2 regions of the Shewanella sp. HL-SH5 genome follow, and region 1 is predicted to be linked to the other one. Evidence: predicted binding sites of a transcription regulator. Region 1 holds the regulator's gene; the other holds the start of a gene.
The links. Region 1 encodes sigma-54, which starts transcription at its own class of promoters, with help from an activator protein. Its sites were predicted from a motif close to GTTGGCACGNNNNTNGNNT; they were not measured.

Region 1 (3,860 bases):
CCATTATTCAACCGGAAAATTTCCAAAATGATGAGTCACCAGCACAAAAATTACCTGAAATCCCGTTAAAAAAGCAAGGTAACCAATGACCCAAATTACCTTAACAGCTGAGAATTTAGCTAAAAGCTATAAAAGTCGTCAAGTGGTTAAAAGTGTCAGCTTAACTGTAAAAACAGGCCAAATTGTCGGACTACTTGGTCCCAATGGCGCAGGTAAAACGACCACGTTTTATATGGTTGTTGGTTTAGTCAAAAGTGATCATGGCCGCATTTTAATTGATGACGATGACTTAACTGCTGACCCAATGCATTTACGTGCGCGAAAAGGTATTGGCTATTTACCACAAGAAGCCAGTATTTTTAGAAAACTCAGTGTGCACGATAATATTATGGCCGTGTTGCAAACCCGAAAATCGATGACTTCGGATGAGCGAATTCAGGAACTGGAGCATCTTTTAGAAGAATTCCATATTACCCATATTCGCGATAGCTTAGGCATGTCGCTATCTGGTGGTGAAAGACGACGGGTAGAAATTGCACGCGCTTTAGCAGCCAATCCTAAATTTATATTGTTAGATGAGCCCTTTGCGGGTGTTGACCCTATTTCAGTGATTGATATTAAGAAAATTATTCTGCAACTCAAACACCGTGGCCTAGGCGTATTAATTACTGATCATAATGTCCGTGAAACACTTGATGTGTGTGAGCGGGCATATATTGTTAGCCAGGGGAATTTGATTGCCGAAGGCACCCCAACTGAAGTACTCAACAATCAGCAAGTTCGAGCAGTATACTTAGGCGAACAATTCAAGCTATAGTTAATCTAAATAGGATCTGAAGCACTTGCTTGGCAAAATGTTTCTGGCGACTAAGCTAATTGATCGTGTATAGGTAAAGTAAAACCATTTGTTAAAAAATTGCGACTATCACTCACTTTAATCAGTGTAGAAAGCCGAATTCTTCTAGGGATCAGCAGTAATGAAAGCTTCACTCCAACTTAAAATGGGTCAGCACCTCACTATGACCCCACAGCTGCAACAAGCTATACGTTTGCTGCAGTTATCATCTTTGGAGTTACAGCAAGAAATTCAACAAGTATTAGATTCCAATCCTTTGCTTGAAATGGAAGATGAATTTTCAGCACTTAGCAACAAAAATGATAACTCCAAAGACCTATCAGAAACTGACTTCAATGAAGTAAGCGCACCTGTAGTCGAAAAAGACACTTCAAATGTCGACACCGCAGAGTCAATGACTAAAGAGCAAATGTCTGAAGACTTGCCAATGGACACTACCTGGGATGAAGTGTACAGCGCCTCCCCAATGGCAAGCCCTGGTTCGGGTTCTGGCAGCATGCCAAATGATGACATGCCCTTCCAAGGTGAAACATCCGAAGGATTATACGAGCATTTAGAATGGCAAAAAAATCTAACCCCTTTTTCTGAAACAGACCTCGCTATTGCCACAGCCATTATTGATGCCATTGATGACACAGGTTATCTCACCCAAAGTACTGAAGATATTTTAGAAGCTATGGGCGATGATTCTGTCGAATTAGACGAAGTCGAAGCGGTACTAAAACGTATACAACATTTCGACCCTCTGGGTGTCGCCTCACGTAGCTTAAGTGAATGTTTATTGATTCAACTTGTTCAGTTTGCACCAGACACGCCCCATATTGATAATGCCAGAATGTTAATCAAAGATTATTTAGATTTGATTGCTGGACGTGATTTTCGCACACTCATGCGCAAAACTAAGCTAAAAGAAGATGAGCTGCGCGAAGCAATTGAATTAATTCAATCTTTAAATCCACGTCCTGGCACGATGATCACCCCACCGGATGATGAATATGTTATCCCAGACGTGTCAGTGACCAAAAAGAATGGCCGTTGGGTGGTTGAATTGAACCCTGATAACATGCCAAAAATAGGTATTAATCAACAATATGCCGCCATGGCAAAAAGCAGTAAGAGTTCAACAGACACTCAATTTATTCGAGGTCACTTACAAGAAGCCAAATGGTTTATCAAAAGCTTAGAAAGCCGCAGCGACACCCTGCTTAAAGTATCCAATTGTATTGTGCAATTTCAGCAAGGTTTTTTTGAGTACGGTGCTGAAGCCATGAAGCCTATGGTGTTGAATGACATAGCTGAAGCTGTCGAAATGCATGAGTCCACTATTTCGCGTGTCACCACACAAAAGTATATGCACACACCGCGCGGACTGTTCGAACTTAAGTATTTTTTCTCTAGCCATGTCAGTACTGATGATGGCGGAGAATGTTCGTCTACAGCAATTAGAGCTTTTATTAAAAAGCTGGTTGCTGCTGAAAACCAGAAAAAACCACTAAGCGACAGTAAAATGGCAGATCTTCTGGCAGAACAAGGGATTAATGTTGCACGTCGTACCATAGCGAAATACCGCGAAGCGATGATGATCCCTCCCTCAAACCAACGTAAGAGTTTATAATCTACCTAGGCAATTGGAGGATAAATATGCAAATCACCTTAACGGGTCATCATATTGAAATTACTGAATCACTAAGAGAATATGTCACAAGTAAGTTTACAAAACTTGAACGACATTTCGATCAGATCAATAATGTCCACGTAGTATTAAATGTCGAAAAGCAACAACAGATAGCTGAAGCAAAAGTCAGCTTGAATGGAGCTGAGGTATTTGCGACATCTGAACATGCTGACATGTATCACGCTATAGACGCCCTGATTGATAAACTCGATCGTCAGGTCATTAAACACAAAGAGAAATTAACTAAGCATTAATGATGGAACTTAGTACCATCCTGCAGCCGGAATGCACCTCCTGTGCCACACCGGGCAGTAAGAAAAAGGTACTGGAGCTTATCAGCGATTTAGCTGCAGCCCAGTACCCATCCCTCTCTTCACAAGAGATTTTTGAAAGCCTAGTGGCTAGAGAAAAGATGGGTAGCACAGGAATAGGCTCTGGCATTGCAATCCCGCATGGTCGTTTAACGTCCATCGTTCGCCCTATCGCGGTTTTTATAAAGTGCGAAGAAGCGATTTCATTTGATGCTATCGACAAACAACCAGTGGATCTCTTATTTGCATTACTGGTGCCAGCAGACCAGTGTCAGCAACATCTCAGTACCCTATCCTCAATGGCTGAAAAGTTATCGGATAAACATATTCTTAAGCAGTTACGAAAAGCAAGTAACTCAACTGAACTCTATCAGGTTATCACAGCATGAAATTAGTCATTGTATCCGGTCGTTCGGGCTCAGGTAAATCTGTCGCACTTAGGGTACTAGAAGACCTAGGTTACTATTGCGTTGATAACTTACCACTGCCCTTAATTGGACGGCTATTAGAACAGCTTAGAAACACCAATGAACTGGTGGCTATAAGTGTTGATGTTCGAAATATAGAAGAGCAAGGTAAAGTATTACAGCAGCAGCTAGCGTGGTTATCTGAGGATACGGAAGTCATAAGCTTTTTTTTACAGGCAAGTGATGAGGCACTACTAAAACGTTACAGTGAAACCCGACGACTACATCCTTTATCGAAAAAGAATATGTCCCTACAAGATGCGATTCAATTTGAAGGTGAGCTACTAGCGCCTATTTCTGAATACGTGGACCATTTTATCGATACATCTAAGCTAAATATTTATCAACTTAGTGATCAAGTACGTGAAATTTTAATGGGCAGTGTTGATAAAGAGTTAGTGATCAATTTTGAGTCATTTGGTTTTAAATATGGTATGCCCGCCGAAGCCGATTTTATGTTTGATGTACGCTTTTTACCTAACCCACATTGGGAAATAGAATTACGCCCCTTTACTGGATTAGATGAACCGGTACAGGAGTTTCTTGGCCAG
Region 2 (3,860 bases), 2.1 Mb from region 1:
GTTGTTTGGCCTAACGTTAAGCCTTTGAGTGCTTCTGCATCACTATAAGGATCGTGATTGTGTGTCATCTAATCGGTTTCCATGTCAAAATATCGCTTTATTATAAACTACGAGAAGCACCAGTGTCTTGTTCAACCGCACTTGAAAATTTTATAAATAAGTATCTGCTCGCATATCAAGATGCACTGTCGGAATTACCGCGATATTACCCTATGGGTGAAGACTCTGCTTGTATTCAAGGTCAGTTCGAGCAGAACAGTGATCATGCAGTATATTTTAAACCTTTTAAACGTAAAACATCAGCAGACTTTAGTAATGTTGAGCATGCGTTAGAACTCTCACTGCATGATGATATTAATCAATATTATGGTCAATTCTATAGCGCACCATTAATGTTTACCTCTACCTGGGGTGAAGGCGAGTTACTGCAGGCGTGGAATCAACAAGATTTTGAATATCTGCAGCAAAACATGATTGGCCATTTAATGATGAAAAAAAGCTTAAACAAGAGCCGACCTGGTTTATTGGGGTGTTAGGCGATGGCGATCAAATGCTGACGGTTGATAATGAATCCGGTGGTGTTTGGATTGAAATACCGGGTGATAGGCCTAAACAAAAGTTAGCTGATTCATTGAGTGCTTTTATTGATCAACTTTCGCCAAGAATTACGCCGCCAATTAAACCCGATACCCCGGATGATACCGAGTGGCAGCATCCAGGTATTTGGCAACGTATTAAATTGATGTGGCAATATCTGTTACGTAAAAAATAAACAGTTTATTGATGATCCCATGACAGGTTTGAGATGATGCGGCAGTCTTCACAGCGGAAGTGAAACATATCTAATAACGGCTCATCTAGTTTCCACTCAGCACTGTTGCACTTAGGGCAAGTTCGGCTTTGCTCTGCGAGTAAGCTTTCACCCCCGACGCGATACAAGTAGTAGTAGGTTGGAATTTGGGTGAGGTATTCTATTCTGCCGCATAAATCACGGCCTCGCCTGAACAGGTCGCTAGTGACTGTACTTATTTCTTCAAGTGCAGCAAATTCTGCTTTGGTTGCAGCAGCCATTTGTAACTCATCACATGCTTGCCATTCACTTTGCCATTTGATGATGCGCTTATGATCACCATTAAAGGTTGCGGGGATCTGATAAAGCGGAATTGGCAGTAAGTTATCTCCGCTTCTTAATGGTGAACACATATGTACATAACTGGTGTAAAGCAGCTGCCAACTAGCCGGTTCAGTGTTACTGACCTCTGAATTAATGTCCTGACCAATAAACTTTTCCCTTGGTGCAAGCAATTTAGCTTCAGTTAATCCATTTATCGCTGATTTGACCCAGGGGCTGTTATGGCGTTTTGCTAAGCTGGTTTTTTCTGGCAGCATCAAACGCGCTTTAAATTCGCCATCGTTAAACGCCACTGCAAATTCTCTGCCCAGTATTTGGCCGTTGGCACGTAGAGCTTCTAAATAGTGATTAATGGCTTTTTCGGCACTAGAGATAGTGGTATCAGCAAAAGGTTCAAAGCGTAATTCAATAACAAACATTATGGTGCCTTTTGTGCTAAAGGTTGTTCAGCCTGTTGTTCAGCTTGCTGCTCGAGTTGTTGTTCAAGTTGTGTGATACGCGCCATTAGTTGATTAATTTGTTGCTGCATCTTGTGTTGCTGTTCTGCCACTTCGGTCAAGCTGATGTTGTTTTGCGGTTTATTTTCTGATTCTTCCGTCGGCACAAAATCAGCAATACCTTGCCATTCAGATTTAGGTATTGCTTTAAATTGCTGAAGCCCTTGAACAATTAATGGCATAGGCACTTTGCCTACACGGCCTTTAATTAAGGCAACGCTGGGAGTATGTCCATTGATGGCGATGGCTTTAGCTGCCGCGATAACGTGTTCAATTGGACTCATAAGTGGTGAAAATCCTTGTTTTTTAGTAGTGAGAAATACTACTTTATTATTATTTTGATATTAATTTATATAAAATCAATAGCATACGTTTTGGCATGAAAATAGCATTAAGGAATGTTAATTGAACTGTAAGTGTTAACTTACTCAATAGCTATTTATTCTAACAAAAAGGAAATAACATGAAATCAAAATTAATGGGCGCAGCGCTAATTACCGCTATATCTTTAGGCTTAAGTGGCTGTGTATTAAATGTGGGTGATCATGAGTCTGGAAAAAGTCACGACTATTGGGAAGTACAACAAGAAAAAAACCGCGATAGTTTAACAAAACTGTCGTTAGGAATGACCTTAGATCAAGTGCAAGTGATTATGGGCACCTCAGACTTTAGTGAGGCATTTGTGAACCAGGCAGATAAAGAACAGGTTAAAGTATTATTTTATCGTACCCAATGGGCGAAAGGCGATGGTAAAACAACCAAAGATGAATGCACACCTATTGTATTTAAAAATAGCGAGTTAGTAGGCTGGGGCGATACAGCCTACAAACAAATTTAAGTTTGCTCTAGGCTGACCGCTAATGTCTAGCTAGTATGTGTCGATCTTAGCATAACGTCCAATTGGTCTATCACCTCTGACCATTGGGCGTCTTGATTTAGTGCTTCTTTGAAGAAGGTTTTTTGGGCCAAATTCCAAAAGGGCGCATCTATCAATAATGTATGGACATCTATTTGGTGACTAGCAATAAATGCAGTCACTTCCTTTTCCCCATAAGCTAAGCCTAGTTGCATAAATAAATGGTTCAGATCTGTTTTAGTGGTATCCATTTTAGCTCCTTTGATTTTAACCAGTATTACTGCCGTAGCCGCTAATTGCAAACCCACTGTGGTTATAATTTATTATCCAGCTTTAATTGGTGATTGTTTCAAACTTGTTAACTTGCTAAGTTAATGTTGAACGTAAAATAGTCAAGGAACAATAATGGATAACAAAACCTTGGAACAATTTAAAGCAGTGTATCTAACGGCTGAAGACTTACGTGTAGCAGCCTCTATTATTTATAACGCGTATCACGATGACCCATTCTTTTTAAAGGTATTTGGCAACCAAGATAATAGTATGTATGAACAAAAGTTACGTGCAGCTATTCGTGAAGAATTAAATGAGCTTTGGCAGCAAGAACAACCTTTAATTGGCTGGTTTGATGGTGAGCGACTCATTGGGGTGGCTTGTGTTATTACTCAGCAAATTCCGATTGGTCAATCACGCTACTGGCATTGGCGTTTGAAAATGGTGTTAGGCACGGGTTGGAAGTCTACCCAGGGATTAATGGAAAAAGAAACCTGTTTATTAACACACTTACCCTCTGATAAATGCGGAATATTGCAGTTTATTGCGCTAACACCGAATGAGCAGCGCAAGGGTAATGGGGCTAAATTAATTCAAGCTGTGTTGAGTTGGTGTGATGAACAGCCCCAACTTGATGGCATTGGCGTATTTGTTAACAACCCAGTTCATAATAAGGCGTTTAGTCACCAAGGATTTAAAAGCATAGCCAGTGTAACGATTGGTGAGGTTGAAGGTGAAATCTTATTTTATGCAAAATGAATGGTAAGCGATGATGAGTAAACAATATAAAACGTTTAAAGAGTTTTACCCATTCTATTTATCTCAGCACCAAGACTTAGTATGTAGGCGACTGCATTACCTTGGCAGCACCATTATTGTTGTTTTGCTAATCAATACTTTTATTAACCAGCAATGGTGGCAATTAGTTTGGTTGCCGGTGATTGGTTATGGTTTTGCTTGGATTGGACACTTTATGTTTGAGAAGAATCGCCCAGCTACTTTCACTTACCCTCTATATAGCTTACTTGGAGATTGGGTAATGTACGGGCAAATGTTAAAAAGAGTGTTATCAAAGTTGATTGCTAAGCTTTAAGTGCCCAGT

Region 2: the regulator sigma-54 is predicted to act here: its motif matches at 2,003-2,021, upstream of ACRWQM_RS06520 (DUF3192 domain-containing protein).

Annotation. Positions count from the first base shown of each region.
Region 1 covers NZ_CP195038.1:3,604,608-3,608,467, forward strand. Annotated here, with positions in the region: gene lptA (lipopolysaccharide transport periplasmic protein LptA) at 1-89, shown strand, start outside; gene lptB (LPS export ABC transporter ATP-binding protein) at 86-817, shown strand; gene ACRWQM_RS15735 (RNA polymerase factor sigma-54) at 978-2,471, shown strand; gene hpf (ribosome hibernation promoting factor) at 2,498-2,785, shown strand; gene ptsN (PTS IIA-like nitrogen regulatory protein PtsN) at 2,788-3,231, shown strand; gene rapZ (RNase adapter RapZ) at 3,228-3,860, shown strand, end outside.
Region 2 covers NZ_CP195038.1:1,499,942-1,503,801, forward strand. Annotated here, with positions in the region: gene queF (NADPH-dependent 7-cyano-7-deazaguanine reductase QueF) at 1-68, opposite strand, end outside; partial or broken gene syd (SecY-interacting protein) at 123-772, shown strand; gene ACRWQM_RS06510 (Zn-ribbon-containing protein) at 778-1,551, opposite strand; gene ACRWQM_RS06515 (hypothetical protein) at 1,551-1,913, opposite strand; gene ACRWQM_RS06520 (DUF3192 domain-containing protein) at 2,093-2,467, shown strand; gene ACRWQM_RS06525 (DUF2789 domain-containing protein) at 2,494-2,736, opposite strand; gene ACRWQM_RS06530 (GNAT family N-acetyltransferase) at 2,891-3,517, shown strand; gene ACRWQM_RS06535 (Mpo1-like protein) at 3,531-3,851, shown strand.